Regions from separate parts of the Halomonas sp. BL6 genome, predicted to be linked through region 1. Evidence: predicted binding sites of a transcription regulator. Region 1 holds the regulator's gene; each other region holds the start of a gene.

The links. The regulator sigma-54, encoded in region 1, starts transcription at its own class of promoters, with help from an activator protein. The targets are predictions, from matches to a motif close to TGGCACNNNNNTTGCTNT.
Region 2: the regulator sigma-54 is predicted to act here: its motif matches at 2,587-2,604, upstream of FHJ80_RS04365 (NCS1 family nucleobase:cation symporter-1).
Region 3: the regulator sigma-54 is predicted to act here: its motif matches at 2,315-2,332, upstream of glnA (glutamate--ammonia ligase).
Region 4: the regulator sigma-54 is predicted to act here: its motif matches at 3,121-3,138, upstream of urtA (urea ABC transporter substrate-binding protein).

The regions. Positions count from the first base shown of each region.
Region 1 is NZ_VDGL01000004.1:277,067-281,405, forward strand. Features, by position in the region: gene FHJ80_RS10760 (HPr family phosphocarrier protein) at 1-243, opposite strand, end outside; gene rapZ (RNase adapter RapZ) at 282-1,199, opposite strand; gene ptsN (PTS IIA-like nitrogen regulatory protein PtsN) at 1,258-1,725, opposite strand; gene raiA (ribosome hibernation-promoting factor, HPF/YfiA family) at 1,730-2,038, opposite strand; gene FHJ80_RS10780 (RNA polymerase factor sigma-54) at 2,136-3,551, opposite strand; gene lptB (LPS export ABC transporter ATP-binding protein) at 3,657-4,339, opposite strand, start outside.
Region 2 is NZ_VDGL01000002.1:179,033-183,371, reverse strand. Features, by position in the region: gene hydA (dihydropyrimidinase) at 1-1,146, opposite strand, end outside; gene FHJ80_RS04370 (nitrilase-related carbon-nitrogen hydrolase) at 1,181-2,047, opposite strand; gene FHJ80_RS04365 (NCS1 family nucleobase:cation symporter-1) at 2,662-4,173, shown strand; gene FHJ80_RS04360 (LysR family transcriptional regulator) at 4,238-4,339, opposite strand, start outside.
Region 3 is NZ_VDGL01000006.1:142,842-147,180, forward strand. Features, by position in the region: gene FHJ80_RS13705 (esterase family protein) at 1-145, opposite strand, end outside; partial or broken gene FHJ80_RS13710 (acyltransferase family protein) at 345-1,368, shown strand; gene FHJ80_RS13715 (hypothetical protein) at 1,427-2,020, opposite strand; gene glnA (glutamate--ammonia ligase) at 2,576-3,982, shown strand; gene FHJ80_RS13725 (DUF4124 domain-containing protein) at 4,072-4,339, shown strand, end outside.
Region 4 is NZ_VDGL01000002.1:367,535-371,873, reverse strand. Features, by position in the region: gene FHJ80_RS05265 (tripartite tricarboxylate transporter substrate binding protein) at 1-765, shown strand, start outside; gene FHJ80_RS05260 (tripartite tricarboxylate transporter TctB family protein) at 873-1,355, shown strand; gene FHJ80_RS05255 (tripartite tricarboxylate transporter permease) at 1,404-2,903, shown strand; gene urtA (urea ABC transporter substrate-binding protein) at 3,283-4,339, shown strand, end outside.

The sequences.
Region 1 (4,339 bases):
GAATAGCGCCTCGATAGCATCGAGCGCTCGTTCGGCGTCTTCCCCTTCTGCAATGACGGTGAGCTCGGTCCCGCAGGGCGCGGCGAGCATGAGCAGTGACATGATATTGGCAGCATCCGCTTTTTGCTGCTTCTTGTACACATGAATCTGGGCAGAGAACTGCTGGCCACACTGAACCAGTTTGGTGGCTGCGCGGGCGTGAAGGCCGCGCTGATTGGTAAGGGTCAACGTTCTTTCGGGCACTCTGGTTCCTTTTTGCCGAGTGGGGTTTTAGGGAGGGCTCAGGGAGTACTGGGCGTCGCCGCCGTATGTTGGGTTGTCGGCGTTTCGCTGAGCGTGTACTGCAGCCCTAGCTCGCGATGCCTCAACTGCACTTCCCCTGTTTGTTTGACGAGCCGCTGTGCAAGCTGCTCGATCATATAAACGGACCGGTGTTGGCCGCCCGTGCAGCCAATGGCCACGGTCATATAGCTGCGATGGCTATTTTGATAGGCCGGTAGCCACTTCTCCAGCCACGTTTCAATATCGCTTGCCATGGCCTCTACCACGGGGTAGCCGCTCAAGAAGTCGATGATGTTGGCGTCGCGACCGGTATATTGGCGCAGAGTAGGGTCCCAATAAGGATTGGGCAAGCAGCGTACGTCGAACACGAGGTCGGCATCCAGCGGAACGCCGCGTTTGTAGCCAAAGGACTCGAAGGTGAGCGTCAGTTGATGCTGGCGCTGATGAGCTACTTGGTCGGTAATGCGGCGTCGCAGATCGTGTACGGAGAGTCGAGACGTATCGATCAATAAATCGGCGAGGTCGCGAATGTCATTCAGCGTTTCTTCTTCTTTGTTGATCGCTTCTTCCAGCGTCATGTCGCTATCACGGGTGAGGGGATGACGACGGCGGGTGGCCGAGTAACGCTCCAGCAAAATACGCGCATCGGTTGTCAGGTAGATCACCTGAAAACGAATTTCCCGGTGGCGCAATTCTTCAAGTAGCGCTGGCAGACGCTCCAGCGCAGTAGGTAAGTTGCGTGCGTCGATACTGACGGCAATCCGGGTGCGCTCACCCTGGGCGCGCAACTCGTCGATAAGCGAGCCCAACAGCATGGCAGGCAAGTTATCGATCGCGTAATAGCCAAGATCTTCCAGCGCTTGTAAGGCGATAGACTTACCGGAACCTGAACGGCCGCTAATGATCACCAGTTGCATAGCGTCTCTCTTGGCGTTTGAGCGTAAGAAGTAAAGACAAATTGAAGGAGTAGATCTGTTACGCAGCTTGTTCGCGTATCTTGGCCGTTATCAGCGTCAACAGTTCTTTTTGACTGCCTGCTTTGCGCAGCTGTTGGCGAGTATCGGCGTCGTTCATGATCGTCGCGACTTGTCCGAGCAAAGCAAGGTGCGTGTCATCGGCTTCTTCAGGCACCAGCAAAACGAACACGAGATCGACCGGGTCCCCATCGATGGCATCGAAATCGACGGGTTCCGCCAGTTTCAAAAAGCCAGCAATGGGGGCACTGCAGTGCGGGCTTCTTGCGTGGGGAATGGCAACACCGTTGCCAATCCCCGTGCTGCCAAGACGCTCGCGCCCAATCAAACGACTGAACACTTCTTGGCTGTCGAGGCTGGGCGTGTTTTGGGCGATGAAGGTGCTGAAAAACTCCAGCACCCGCTTTTTGCTGCCCCCGGGTACGTCATAAAGCACGCGCTCCGGGGGGAGAATGGTTTCCAACGTCATTGAGTTAACGCACGCCTGCGCCTTGAGCGCGAGCTTGTGCTTTTTCCTTGTGTTTGACGAGTTGACGATCGATTTTGTCCGCAAGGGCATCGATGGCGGCATACATATCGTTATCGAGTGCCTCGGCATGAAGGTCAGCACCGGCGGCATGTAGCGTGCACGCTGCCTGCTGGCGCTCCTTTTCGACAGATAAGGTCACTTGTACCGTGGTGATATTGTCGTAGTGTCGTTCGACGCGTTCCAGCTTTTCGTTAACGTAGTCACGCAAGGCGTCAGTCAGTTCAACGTGATGACCAGTGATGTTTACTTGCATTGACGTGCTCCTTATCCATCGGGCTGTACTTCGATTGTAACCCTTTTTACGCTATTGCAAAGCCCTTGCGGTGAGTTTGTCACGACCAAACGTTTAACTAGCGTAAACGGCGGCGCTCGCTCGAAGAGGGAATGCCCATCGACTCGCGATATTTCGCGACGGTACGTCGTGCCACGCTTATTCCGCCCTCTTCGAGAAGCGTCACCAAGCGACTATCGGAGAGCGGTTTGCCTGAGGGCTCCTCTTGAATGAGCTTTTTGATACGTGCGCGAATGGCCGTGCTCGAGTGGCTGTCGCCGCCGTCTTGGCCACTGACTTGACTGGAGAAAAAGTATTTCAACTCGAACACGCCACGCGGTGTATGAATGAACTTCTGTGTCGTCACGCGTGAGATGGTCGACTCATGCATCTCTACGGCTTCGGCGATGTCGGCCAAGATCAGCGGCTTCATGGCCTCTTCGCCGTGCTCTAGAAAGCCAATTTGGCGAGCGATGATTTCACGCCCCACGCGCAGCAAGGTGTCATTGCGGCTAGAGAGGCTTTTGATCAGCCAGCGCGCTTCTTGAAGGTGCTCTTTCAAGAACTGGTTGTCCTGGCTCTTGTCGGCGCGTTTGATCAAGCTGGCGTAGTCGGGTTGGATGCGTAGCCGTGGAAGAGCGTCCGGGTTGAGCTCTAAATGCCAGCCTTCGTTGTCATGGCGCACGACCAGATCGGGAGTGATGTAGCTATCGTCGGTCACGCCGTAGGCGCTGCCGGGTCGGGGATCGAGGCTGCGAATTAATCGAATGACGTCATCCAGCTGCTCATCGTCCAGGCTCAAACGGCGCTTGAGGAGGCGCATATCGTCTTTGCCTAGCGCCTCCAAAAACTGTCGTACCAGCCGTTTGGCTGGCATCAATAGCGGGGTGTCTTCCGGCAACGCAGCAAGTTGAAGCATCAGACATTCTCGCAGGTCGCGAGCGAATACGCCGGTCGGCTCGAACTGCTGCAAGCGCAGTAGGGTATTTTCCACTTCCCGTTGGCTCAAGCCGTCATGACCTTGTGCTTTGAGCCCTTCACGAATGTCGTTGAGCGGCTGGGTAAGATAACCATTGGCGTCCAGCGCATCGATCAGGCTCTCCGCAATTGCATATTCCCGTGAGCTGACATCGGTCATGGCCAGTTGCCACAGCAAATGGCCATGAAGGCTTTGGCCAGCGGCTTGACGCTCGAAGTCGGGTCCTTCGCTACCACCGCTCAGACTGCCCATGTCTTGATAGGTGTCCGACCAGTCGCTGTCGACGGAGAGTTCGTTGGGAATGCTGTCAGACCACTCGGCCTCTTGCGGCTCGCTGACTGCCTGCTCTCCAAACTCGTCCTCTTGCTCGAGCATAGGGTTGGCGTCAAGCGCTTGCTGAATTTCTTGACGGAGGTCCAGCGTAGAGAGCTGCAGCAAGGCAATGGCCTGTTGCAGCTGGGGTGTCATGGTCAGCTGTGTGCCGATACGCAATTGGAGAGAAGCTTTCATGACCATCTGAGAACCACTCGTTAATCAGAAAGCTCCACCCTAGAGCGAGTTATGGCTACGTGCAAGTGCAATAAGCATGCCACTAAAAGAAAAGTTTGGTCAGGCCTCGGTTTAGAGCCGGAAATCAGCGCCCAGATAGACGTCGCGGACCTTTTGGTTATTGAGAATCTCCTGGGCGTTTCCACTGGCGATGATGTGGCCATCGCCAACGATGTAGGCGATATCGCAAATATCCAGGGTTTCACGCACGTTGTGGTCGGTGATCAAGACGCCGATGTGGCGTTTTTTGAGTGCGCGGATAATGGTTTTGATTTCGCCGACCGAAATAGGGTCGACCCCGGCAAAGGGTTCGTCGAGTAGAATGAACGCGGGCTCGGTGGCCAGCGACCGCGCGATCTCTACTCGACGGCGCTCGCCTCCTGAGAGGCTCATGCCTAGGTTGTCACGAATATGGGTGATATGAAAATCTTCGAGCAGTGACTCCAGGCGAGCTTCTCTGGCGCTGCGATCGAGCGTTTTGCGCGTCTCGAGGATGGCCATGATGTTATCGGCTACCGAGAGCTTGCGAAAAATCGAGGCCTCTTGGGGAAGATACCCAATGCCTGCCATGGCGCGTTCGTGCATGGGCGCGTGGGTCAAATCCAGATCGTCGATACCCACATTGCCCGCATCGGATTTGACCAGTCCGACGATCATGTAAAACGAGGTGGTTTTACCGGCTCCATTGGGGCCCAACAGTCCAACGACACTGCCCTGGGCGATTTCCAGGTTGATGTCCTTGACGACGCGGCGGC
Region 2 (4,339 bases), on a different contig from region 1:
TTTGCGCGGGTAGAGGTTGAAGATCTTGGCGGTGTTGGTGGAGGTGACCGCTACGAACTCCTGGGGCGAAAGCTTGCCGCTATTCACCCCTTCGTCCCAGATAACCGCTAGGCGGTCTTCCACACCCGCGGTGCCGTTGGGGATCTTGGTGAAGTCATCTTTACCAGCGGCCTTCTGCTCTTCGCAGAAACAGCAGTGGTCGGTGGCGGTGGTTTGCAGGTTGCCAGATTGCAGGCCGTGCCAGAGCGCTTCTTGGTGGCCCTTGGGCCGGAATGGCGGGCTCATCACATGGGCGGCGGCAGTGGCCCAGTCCGGGTGCTGGTAAACGCTGTCATCGATCACCAGATGGCCCGCCAGGCACTCGCCAAACACCGGGTGGCCCTGCTGGCGGGCGTAGGCGATTTCATCCACCGCGTCTTTGGTGGAGACATGCACCAGGTAGACCGGTGCGCCCAGGGTGGAGGCAATACGAATGGCACGGCTGGCGGCTTCGCCTTCCACCTGCGGTGGGCGAGAAAGCGGGTGGGCTTCCGGGCCGGTGATGCCTTGGGCCAGCAGTTTCTGCTGCATGTGGTAGACCAGCTCGCCGTTTTCAGCATGTACGGTGGGCACCGCTCCCAGCTCCAGGCAGCGGGAAAAGCTCTCCACCAGAATGTCATCGGTGGCCATGATCGCGCCCTTGTAGGCCATGAAGTGCTTGAAGCTGTTGACCCCGTGCTCGCGTACCAGGGTGCCCATCTCCTCTTTGACGCTCTCATCCCACCAGGTGATCGCCACGTGAAAGGCGAAGTCAGTGGCGGCTTTCTCCGCCCAGCCCTGCCAGGTTTCGAAGGCTTCCAGCAGCGACTGGCCGGGGCTGGGAATCACGAAGTCGATGATCGTGGTGGTGCCGCCCGCCATGGCGGCGGCGGTGCCGGTGTAGAAGTCTTCGCTGGCCACCGCGCCCATGAAGGGCATCTGCATGTGGGTATGGGGGTCGATGCCGCCAGGCATCACCAATTGGTGGCTGGCATCGACGATCTCGCAGCCTTCCGGCACCTCCAGGTCGGTGCCAACGGCGTGGATTTTGCCGTCGACACACAGCACATCGGCGCGGTAAGTGTCAGCGTGGGTGACCACCGTGCCGCCCTTGATCAATAAGCTCATGGTTCGCTCCTGTCGTTGTGTTTAGCCAGCAGAATCATTCACCGTCGGTGAGGCGGGTGTAGGTCTCGGGGCGGCGGTCGCGGAAGAACTGCCAGTTGTTGCGCACCTCGCGCACCATATCCAGGTCGATCTCATGCACCAGCAGCTCGTCTTCTGTGGCGCTGGCCTGGGCCTCGATCTTGCCGCGTGGGTTGACGATGTAGCTGGAGCCGTAGAAGTCGCCGATATTCCAGGGCGCCTCGGTGCCAACCCGGTTGATCGCGGCGATGAAGCAGCCGTTGGCAGCGGCAGAGGCGGGTTGCTCCAGCTCCCATAGGTATTGGGAAAGACCGGCCACCGTGGCAGAAGGGTTGAAAATCACTTCGGCGCCGTTGAGCGCCAGTGCCCGCCAGCCTTCCGGGAAGTGGCGGTCGTAGCAGATGTACACGCCGATCTTGCCGTAGGCAGTATCGAAAACCGGCCAGTTGGATTGCCCCGGCTTGAAGAAAAACTTCTCCCAAAAGCCAGCCACCTGGGGAATGTGTGTCTTGTGGTATTTGCCCAGGTAGCTACCGTCAGCGTCGAATACCGCCGCCGTGTTGTAGTAAACGCCGGTCTCGGTCTCTTCATAGATAGGGACGATGATTACCATGCGGTGCTCGGCCGCGAGCTTCTGCATCATCTGGCAGGTGGGGCCTTCCGGCACCCGCTCGGCGGCGGCGTACCACTTGCTGTCCTGGCTGGGGCAAAAATAGGGCTGATTGAACACTTCCTGGAAGCACAGCACCTGCACGCCTTGCTCGGCGGCTTGCTGAATCATGGGCAGGTGCGCTTCGTTCATCGCGTCACGAATGGCGCCGGGTTCTTGATCAGTGCTGGTATTCAGGGCCATCTGAATCAGGCCAATCTTCATTTTCTGCATGGACTACCCCTCTTTTGTCATAACGCGCCGACCATCCGAATGGATGGGAGGTCAGCTATGGGTGGCTTTTCTGCCGGTATCGATGAGTGGCGGAAAAGATCGCTAGGCGTGTCATGACATCGACTCATGGTCGACACTTATAATTGTTAGCAAAGCTGTCATGATAGACAGTTTTTTGAACATAGCGCTGATTGAAGACGTTTTGCAAGAAGTTTTTATAAAAAGCCTGGTTGTCTTTCAAGTGACTGTTTTTTCTGTTTTTTAAATTTTAAGTTGGCCGTTTTTATCAATTTGGTGAGATGCTGCACTATTATGGCGTTTCTTTTTTATGATTTTAAATCAATAGTTTGTGTTTTGTCTTTTTATTTTCATATTGATTCTTTGCATTCTTATGGTGCGTTTTATGAATATGCCGCTACCCTGTTTAGTAAGTTTTAATACCCGTTGCTATAACAATAATGATGTAGAGAGTTTCTTTTTTATATATGTCTTTTTAGTCAGCTTTGTGTTCAATGAGTTAGCGGTGAGTGTGTGGTTTTGGGCACGCTTATTGCTGGGTAACCTGTTGAACCTTTGAAGATAAAAAAAGCAATGGCGAGGCTAAGGAGACAACGATGACGGCAGCGAAATCTCGAATGATCGATCAGCAGGGGTTGGTCGAACTGGCAGTGGAAGACGATGTACGTGAAAGCGCCCGCTTCAACGAGGATATTGCGCCCACCGAAGCAAAAGAGCGTACCTGGAGCAAATGGAACATTGCGGCGCTGTGGGTCGGTATGTCGATCTGCGTACCCACCTACACCCTGGGCGGCGTGCTCACGGCCTACTTTGGGCTGAGCGTTGGCGAGGCGCTGTTGGCCATTCTGCTGGCCAACGTGATCGTGCTGATTCCGCTGACGCTGAACGCTTTTCCCGGCACCAAATTCGGCATTCCCTTTCCGGTGGTGCTGCGCTCTTCGTTTGGTATCCTGGGCTCCAACGTGCCCTGCCTGGTGAGGGCGCTGGTGGGCTGCGGCTGGTTTGGCATTCAAACCATGTTTGGCGGGCTGGCCATTCACCTGCTGCTGTCGGCGCTGTTTCCCGCCTGGGCGGCGCTGGGAGGTGTCGGCGAGGTGATTGGCTTCTTCGTGTTTGGCGCCATGAACCTGTACGTGGTGATTCGCGGGGCCGAGTCGATCAAGTGGCTGGAAACCCTGGCAGCGCCGCTGCTGCTGGCCGTAGGGATCGGGTTGATGATGTGGGCGTGGCCGCACATGTCGATGACCGAGCTGCTGGCCCAGCCGCCGTCGCGCCCGGAAGGGGCTTCGGTATATGGTTACTTCTTTGCTGGCCTGACGGCCATGGTGGGCTTCTGGGCAACGCTGTCACTGAACATTCCTGATTTCAGTCGCTTCGCCAAGAGCCAGAAGGACCAGATCGTCGGGCAGATCCTGGGCTTGCCGTTGACCATGTTCTTCTTTGCTGCCCTTGGTGTGGTGCTTACCGCAGCGTCTGAGTCGCTGGTAGGACAGACCATTGCTGATCCAGTCAATTTGATTGGGGTGATTGACAGTCCTGCTTGGGTGGTGCTGGCGATGGTATTGATCATTATCGCGACACTCTCCACGAATACTGCCGCTAACATTGTTTCCCCTACCAATGATTTCCAAAATATTGCGCCTAAATTTATCAATCAAACGCGAGGAGTGCTGCTGACAGGGGCTGTAGGGGTGTTGCTGATGGGTTACGACCTGCTGCAAAAGGCGGGGGTGGTGAGCCAGGGCGTTTCTCTGGAGCAGATGTACTCCAACTGGCTGCTGGGCTACTCCAGCCTGTTAGGGCCCATCGCTGGCATCATGGCGGTGGATTACTTCCTGATTAAAAAGCAGCGTTTGGATGTGCCGAGCCTGTATATGGACCACCATGCTTATCCCGCCGTCAATATCGCCGGTTTTATCGCCTTTGGTGTTCCGGTGGCGTTAACGCTGCTCTCGCTGCTGACCGGTACCATGAACTGGTTCTATGACTACGGCTGGTTTACGGGCTCCGCGCTGGGGGCAGTCGTCTATTACCTCGCCAGCCAAGCACTGGCAACGTCGCCTCAGGTGGGGCCTGTACCTCTCGCGGCGAGTGAGGTCGTAAAATAAGTCGTTATCCGGTTTGATGACTGAACCACGCTATGACGCCCGGCACTTTACCGGGCGTTATGCTTTATGATTCGCGTTGTTCGACAAACCCCAAAAACGCATCGACCACACGGTTGGGTCGTCGGTCGTGGCGTGTGACCAGCACGAAGGGAATACGATAGTGCCG
Region 3 (4,339 bases), on a different contig from region 1:
GCGCCGAGGCCTGAGGGTCATAAGCGTCCGGTAAATAGATCGTATACGGGTAGTCATAACCCAGGGTGGGTGAAAAGAACTGTGCCCGCGAGACATCGCCCGCCAGGGCAACGCTACTCAGTGCCAACCCACCCAAAACGACCATGATCGCGCGCATCCAGCCGGTGAGGCATTCAGAGACAGTGCGTCCGAGAGCGTGTAAAAGCGGGAATCTGAGCGACTGTTCGAACACGAGGCCTCCAGGAATTTACCGTCGTTTAAAAGGTCGGACAACGCTGTAAGCCAGCCTGTTCATTGTCGTAAGCCCCTACATCAGCTTAGCAGCGGGGCTTGGTGGAGGTTCGATGCAGAAAATCGAGGAAATTTACTGGCTGCGCGTACGGCTGTGTCGCCGTGTTTCTCTTTCATTGGCTAGATCACCTGAATCAGCGCGTGGACAACGTCGTTACCGATCTCATGCGCATACCGCTGGTGCTGGGCACGCCTGTATTCCTGTTCATTTCGGTCTTTGTGTTTGCCGTCCGCTATGACAAGCAAGTACCGCCAGGTTTTCTATGGCAGCGAGTGAAATACGTCATGTTGCCCTATTTAACGTACGGGTTCATCTATTCCACTGCCCAGTGGTGGCAACTGGCGGACAGCGACAGCGCCGTGAATGTTTGGGAGAACGCAAAAGCCTACTTTATTTATGCGGGCTGGCATGGCTATTTTTTGATCATCGCCATGCAGTTCTATGCCGCTTATTGGGCCTTTACTCGTTGGCAGCTATGGCGCTTGCATCCGGTTCCTTGGCTATGGGGAGCTTGCTTGGTGAGTATGGCATATTGGGGGGTGGCGTATGCGTTGGCTATTGAGCCGCCGGGCTATTTGCTTTGGGTGGCTCCGTTGGGTTGGATCTATCTGTTCTTCTTGGCGCTAGTGCTGGTGCGCTATTACCCCTTAACGCCTTCTAGCCAGTTGATCGAACGGCCCGTTTGGCTACAAACCCTCTCGCAACCACGTTGGCTCTTGTTGTTCGTTGGCTTGATCGTGCTGGCCACGTTCGAGTATCGGCTGTCGTTCTCCTCGAAAGAGGTGTGGGTCATTCCCTTTTTTGTGCTGTTCACGCTGGCATTGATGCGTGGCTTAAAAGGGCGTAAAGCGCCTGGATGGGTGCGCTATATCAATGCTTACTCGTTTGGTATTTATCTAGCGCATCCTATGTTTTTTACGCTCACCGATACGCTAGTGGGCATTTCTACGTTGCCCCTGGCGGTTTATGCGCTGTTGCTCATCATGGTGGGTAGTGTGGGATCGATTCTGCTCAACAAAGTAGCCAATACCACCACATTGGGTGCCATGTTGCTGGGTAAACGTTTAAAAATATGAACGGTTCGATGGGTTGGTGGGTGTGAGGTTGGCGTTAAGAGTCAAAAAGGGGCAGGCGCTAAGAGGAGGTGGGTGAGCGGCTGTGTGGCGAGCCTCGAGCAAGCCCAAGCGACTCGCCGCTTAGCGTTTTTAAACGCGTAGGGCAGGCGTATAGGCGCTGTAAAAAGTCGAGCAGGGCTGGCTCATCGAGCTCTGGATCGAAGCCTCCGATTCGCTCCAACCACGCACGGCGAATGGCAATATAGGGGGGAACGGTCACCGCCGAGCTGAGAAAGTGCAGCAACAGGCGTTCCGAAAAGCGGGGAGTGGCGGCGTTGATGAGCAGCGCATCCGTCGCCGTGTCGAGCTGTGGATAGAGTAGGTACCAAAGCTGCGCCGCCATGGGTTCTTTATGCAGCGCAATCAGCAGCCAGTCTGCCTGGCTAATATACGCCGCTTGGTTGAGGCGTGCACCTAGGGTATGGGCAGGTGTCACCAAGCCGTGCGCGTGGTAACGCTTTTCGAGATCGGTGAGCCGTTCATCCGAGTGAGCACAGGTCACGATAATGGGTAGGGCATGGTCAGCAAGACCGGATTGGCGAATCGAGCGCAGGTGGCGGGGTAGCAAAGCTCCTGTCACTGAAGCATCAACGATAAAGCAGACCGTACCCATGCACGCGGCTTCCTTTTGTTATGAAAGCATCTCTGTTTGTAATTGATTGTAGATGTGGGTTTCTTTACGTAGCAAGAGAAAGTTTTTTAACGAAAAAAACAGTGAGACTGGCGAGTTATTCATTTTGGTGCGTCTTGAGTGCTATTTGCACCAAATGCGTGCAAGGAAATGACGGTATAGGCGTTTGAAAAAGCAATTGCCACTCCCTTGCTGCATTAAGACGCATGGGATGAGTCATTTTTCATATTTGAAAACAAAGAGTTGTTGATATTTTTTTCCATTATGGTGCAGAGTTGGCACGCTCTGTGCTTATAAGCCATAGGTAGTTTCATCAGCGGCTATTGAAGCGTAGGCAGACGCCTCCAGGCGTGCTACAACGATAGCCGGTCTGAAATGATCGCTGGGCGGTTTGTTATCCATCGTCGAACAAACGTTGAGCGAACAAAAAAGACAAACGCGCCACATGCAGCCGCGTGTTGAACGATTTGTTGAATAACACCTTTATCGATCGCTTACAGTTACACGCTTTAAGCCACGCTCATACCGGAGGACACTATGTCAGCCAAGACTCTCGCGCTAATCGAAGAACATGATGTTAAGTGGGTAGATCTGCGTTTCACCGACACGCGCGGTAAAGAGCAGCACGTCACCGTACCGGCACGCGACGTGAACGAAGAGTTTTTTGAAAACGGCCAGATGTTCGATGGTTCTTCCATCAACGGCTGGAAGGGCATCAACGAGTCTGACATGATCCTGCGTCCGGAAGACGGTACCGCCTTCCTCGACCCCTTCACCGAAGATGCCACACTGATTCTGCGTTGCGACATCATCGAGCCTGCCACTATGCAGGGCTACGATCGCGACCCGCGCTCCATCGCCAAGCGCGCAGAAGCCTACCTGCAGTCGACTGGCCTGGGTGACACTGCCTTCTTCGGTCCGGAGCCGGAATTCTTCATCTTCGATGAGGTGCACTGGAAAGCCGACATTCAAGGCGCCATGTACAAAATCACCTCTGACGAAGGCGCATGGGCGACCAGCAACCAGGTAGAAGGCGGCAACTTGGGCCACCGTCCGCGCGTGAAAGGCGGCTACTTCCCGGTACCCCCGGTCGACAGCTTCCACGATATCCGTGGTGCGATGTGTAACACCCTGGAAGCGATCGGTCAGACCGTCGAAGTTCACCACCACGAAGTGGCGAACGCCGGTCAGAACGAAATCGGCGTGAAGTTCAACACGCTGGTGAAGAAAGCCGACGAAGTTCAGGAAATGAAGTACGTGATCCACAACGTGGCGCACGCTTATGGCAAGACCGCGACCTTCATGCCGAAGCCGCTGGTGGGCGACAATGGCTCGGGCATGCACGTCCACCAGTCGTTCTGGAAAGATGGCCAGAACCAGTTCGCTGGCGACGAGTACGCGGGCCTGTCCGAAATGGCGCTGTACTACATTGGCGGTATTATCAAGCACGCTCGCGCGCTGAACGCCTTCACCAACGCCTCTACCAACTCGTACAAGCGTCTGGTGCCGGGTTTCGAAGCGCCGGTCATGCTGGCCTACAGCGCCCGTAACCGTTCTGCGTCCATCCGTATTCCGTACACCGCTAGCCCGAAAGGCAAGCGTGTCGAGACGCGCTTCCCCGACCCGACCGCCAACCCCTACCTGGCGTTCGCGGCGATGCTGATGGCGGGTATCGATGGTATCAAGAACAAGATCCATCCTGGCGATGCCATGGACAAGAACCTGTACGACCTGCCGCCCGAGGAAGGCAAGTCCGTCCCGACCGTGGCCAACAGCCTGGATCAAGCCCTGGAAGCGCTCGACGCTGACCGTGCGTTCCTGACCGAAGGCGGCGTGTTCACCGACGACATGATCGATGCCTACATCGAACTGAAGATGGAAGACGTCGAGCGTATTCGCATGACGACTCACCCGATCGAGTTCGACATGTACTACAGCTGCTAAGATCACCCTTGAGGTGTCGTTAGCCTGAAAACCCCGCCTCGGCGGGGTTTTTTCGTTGAGGCGAGGAAAGGAAAAGGGAGGAAGACGTCATGATCCGTCGCTGGCACGTGCGCTATGCAAGAGGATTATCCACAGGTGCTGCGCTGCTATTGGGGCTGTGGGTAAGCGCGGCGCTGGGGCAAACGGTGTATCGCGTGGTGGACGCCCAGGGCAAGGTGACGTTTACCGACAACCCAGAACGTGGCGGTGAAGCCGTCACGTTGGCACCGCTGCCCAGCGTGACGACGGTGCGCTCTGCCCCACCTGACAGCCGAACCCCGGGCCGCACTCAGAGCCATCCCGGGCAACCGTTTATGC
Region 4 (4,339 bases), on a different contig from region 1:
GGCGGCGCAGTGGCGTGGGCCCAGGTCGCCCGTGATAGCGGCAACCCGCATAAACTGTTTGCCACCAGCCCGCCGATGATTCTGGTGCCGCTGGCAGGCGCTTCCCGCTATGACCACACCGACTTTACGCCGATCGCGCGAATCAATACCGATTACTCCATCATCCTGGTGGCGGCGGACTCCGAGTACCAAACCCTCGATGACCTGTTCGAAGCACTCAAAGCCAACCCCGGCCTGAGCGTAGGCGGCGGCAGTGCGCCTGGCTCCATGGATCACATTTCAATGGCGGGCCTGGCCTCGGCAGCGGGAATGGAAGCGTCTGCAGTGAACTACATTCCGTTCTCCGGCGGTGGCGATGCCATGACCAACCTGATGGGCGGCCACATCGAAGCGGTGATCGGCGGTGCCGGTGAAGCGGTGGGTCAGTTAGGCGAAGGCAGCCAACTGCGTGCGCTGGGCGTCTCCTCCGAAGAGCGTCTGGGCGGCGGCTTGGCCGACGTGCCCACCTACCAAGAGCAGGGCTACGACTACACCTTCGACATTTGGCGCGGTGTGATGGGCGCGCCAGAAATGCCGGAAGAGGCGGTCGAATATTACGAAACGCTGTTTGCTGACATGCTCGAAACCGACGCATGGCGCGAAGCCAGCGACCAGCTGGGCTGGATCGATGCGTACCAGAATAGCGAAGAGTTCGGCGCCTTTCTGGATGAGCAGCAAGAGCAGTTCAGCAGCGTGCTGACCGACCTGGGCCTGCTGCGCCAATAAGCGCCAACACCCGTTAGCGATACGCCGGCGGCCAAGCGCCGCCGGATGCGTCTATCTGTTACCGCGAGAGCCAGCGCGTCAGCGCTGGTGTCTTCGGAGAAATCCCAATGACTCGATTGAATATCAACCAGTGGCTAGCGCTCGTGCTGGCGCTAGTGGCGGCTGTTTACTTGGCCATGGCCTGGCAAATTCCGACGTTCCCTCTGCCGCGCCCAGTGGATTCGGACCTCTTCCCCAAAGTGCTGGGTGTGTCGCTGCTGATTCTGGCTGCGCTACTGTTTTTCGAGAAGCCGAGTGCCATCGCTGGGGCCGATGAGATCGACCATGAGGCCACCCGAGGTCCGCTCCTATTCACTCCCTGGGCACGCGTCATCGTGACGGCACTGGCCATTGCCGCCTATGCCTTCTTGCTGGTGCCGCTGGGTTTCGTGCTGGCCTCCACGCTGCTGAGCGTGGGGTTGACCGCCTATTACGGCTATCGACGCCATGGCGTCAACCTGGCGGCGTCGCTGGGCGTGGTACTGGCCCTTTACCTGACCATGACGCGGGTAATGGATGTTTATCTGCCCACCGGCTTACTGCCGTTCTAAGCAGGTGTGCAAGCGCACGCTTAGCAGGCTTTAACGAGAGACACTCCCATGGATGCCTTGAACAATCTGATGTACGGCTTTGGCATCGCGCTAGAGCCCATCAATATCGCCTACGTATTTGCCGGTGTGTTTGCCGGTACCATCATCGGCATGCTGCCCGGCCTAGGGCCGATCAGCGCGCTGGCCCTGATGATTCCGATTACCTTTGCCATGGAGCCCTCCTCCGGGTTGATTCTGATGGCCGGGGTCTACTACGGCGCCATCTTCGGCGGCTCGACCTCCTCCATCCTACTCAACGCCCCGGGCGTGGCGGGCACGGTGGCTACCTCCTTCGATGGCTACCCGATGGCCAAGCAGGGCATGGCGGGTAAGGCGCTGGCCATTGCCGCTTACGCCTCCTTCATCGGCGGCACGGTGTCGGTGATCTTTTTGATGCTGGTGGCCCCGCTGCTTTCCAAAGTGGCGGTGAGCTTTGGCCCGGCTGAGTACTTCGCCCTGATGGTGCTGGGCTTGACGGCGGTCGTATCACTGTCGGACAAGTCGCTGGTCAAAGGCCTGATTGCGGCGGTCGTCGGCGTGATGATTTCGATCGTCGGGATCGACACGCAAACCGGCACCGAGCGCTTTACCTTCGACTCGATCCAGCTGCTCGACGGGATCGACTTCCTGGTCGTGGCGCTGGGTATCTTCGCCCTGGCGGAAGTGTTCTACATGCTGCTACGCGGCGGCGGTGGTAAAGAAGTGCCACGCAACGTGATCGGCTCGCTGAAGCTGAGCCGTGGCGAAGTGAAGAAGATCGCTGGCCCCATCAGCCGCAGCTCCGTACTGGGCTTCTTTACCGGCGTATTGCCGGGGGCGGGCGCCACCATTGGCTCCTTCCTGGGCTATAGCATGGAGAAGCGCCTGGCGAAAGATGGCGACACCTTTGGTCAAGGCAACATCAAAGGCGTGGCCGCGCCGGAAGCGGCCAACAACGCCGCGTGTACCGGCTCGTTCGTACCGCTGCTGACGCTGGGGGTGCCGGGGTCCGGCACGACGGCGGTGCTGTTGGGCGCGCTGCTGGTGATGGGCGTCACGCCTGGCCCGATGATGCTGGAGCAGCGCCCAGACGTGTTCTGGGGCGTGATTGCCAGTATGTACATCGGCAACATCTTCCTGCTGGTACTCAACCTGCCGCTGATTCCGCTGATCGCCAAAATCCTCGACCTGCCGCGCCCGCTGCTGCTGTCGATGATCCTGATCTTCTGCATGATCGGCGTTTACGGCATGAGCTTCAGCGTGTTCGATCTGCTGCTGCTACTGGGCTTTGGCCTGTTGGGCTTGGGTATGCGTCTGTTTGGCTTCCCCACCGCGCCGCTGATTCTGGCGCTGATCCTCGGCAACATCATGGAAGAGTCCATGCGCCGGGCGCTGCAGATCTCCGGCGGTGACTGGACCACCTTCATCGACAAGCCCATCTCGCTGGCGCTACTGGTGATTGCGGTGCTGTCGCTGGGGCTGCCGCTGCTCAAAAAGCGGCGCAACAAAGCGGCCACCGCTGCTAACTGACCCGCTATGGCGGAACCCTAAAGCGTCCTCGCGTCTGCGAGGACGCTTTTTTTTATGCTATATCACCGCCTGTGGTGCAAAGCATCTTGTTGGTGCATGACAACCGTGCATGCGCGCTACTGTATTGCGCTATTTTGGTGCTAAGTGGCCTGGAGCATGTTTTTTGTATACGGCTAAGTGGTTGATTGTGTTTTTAATCATGGTCTTTGTTCCACATTGGCGCACCCCTTGCAGTGTGTAGAGCGACGTGTGAAGAACGAGCAGCAACTCGCTACCCACGAGTGGACGCACCAAGTGCTCCGTCGCCTCGATAACGACAACGCTTGGCCGCGGTACCCCAAACACGAGCCCCAACCATAAGGGGCGCAAGGAGGTTCAAGTGACCACACTGCAGCGCAAGACACACCCTCGTACCCTTAGCCGTTTCGCTACTGCCTTGATCACCGCCGCCGTTATAAGCGCGAGCGCCCAAGCGGTCGCCCAAGATGACGACCCCATCAAAGTCGGTATTCTGCACTCGCTCTCTGGCACCATGGCCATCAGTGAATCCACCCTGAAAGACACCGTGGAAATGCTCATCGAGCAGCAGAACGAGGCCGGTGGCCTGTTGGGCCGTCAGATAGAGGCCGTGGTGGTCGACCCTGCGTCCAATTGGCCGCTGTTTGCCGAACGCGCCCGTGAGCTGCTGGCCCAGGAAGAGGTGGATGTGATCTTCGGCAACTGGACCTCCGTCTCCCGTAAAGCGGTGCTGCCTGTGGTCGAAGAGCTCAACGGCCTGCTGTTCTACCCGGTGCAGTACGAGGGCGAAGAGTCGTCGGAAAACGTCTTCTACACCGGGGCTGCCCCTAATCAGCAGGCCATTCCTGCCGTGGAGTATTTGATCAACGAAGTGGGCATCGAGCGCTTCGCGCTGATCGGTACCGACTATGTCTACCCGCGCACCACCAACCGCATCTTAGAAGCCTTCCTGAAAGATGAGCACGGTGTGGCGGAAGAGGACATCATGGTCAACTACACGCCCTTCGGCCACTCGGATTGGCAGAACATCGTCTCCGAAATCCGCCGCTTTGGCGAAGAGGGTAAGCCCACCGCCGTGATCTCTACCATTAACGGCGACGCCAACGTGCCGTTCTACCGCGAGCTGGCTAACCAGGGTATCGACGCCGCCGACATTCCGGTCATCGCCTTCTCGGTGGGCGAGCAGGAACTGTCCGGTATCGATACCGCGCCGTTGGTGGGCCACCTGGCCGCCTGGAACTACTTCATGAGCGTGGATACCGACGCCAACTACGACTTCATCGATGCCTGGATCGAGCATACCGGTGACGAGATGTCGGTGACCAACGACCCCATGGAAGCGCACTACATCGGTTTCAACATGTGGGCCGAAGCGGTGCGTAAAGCGGGTACCACCGACGTGGACGCGGTGAAAGACG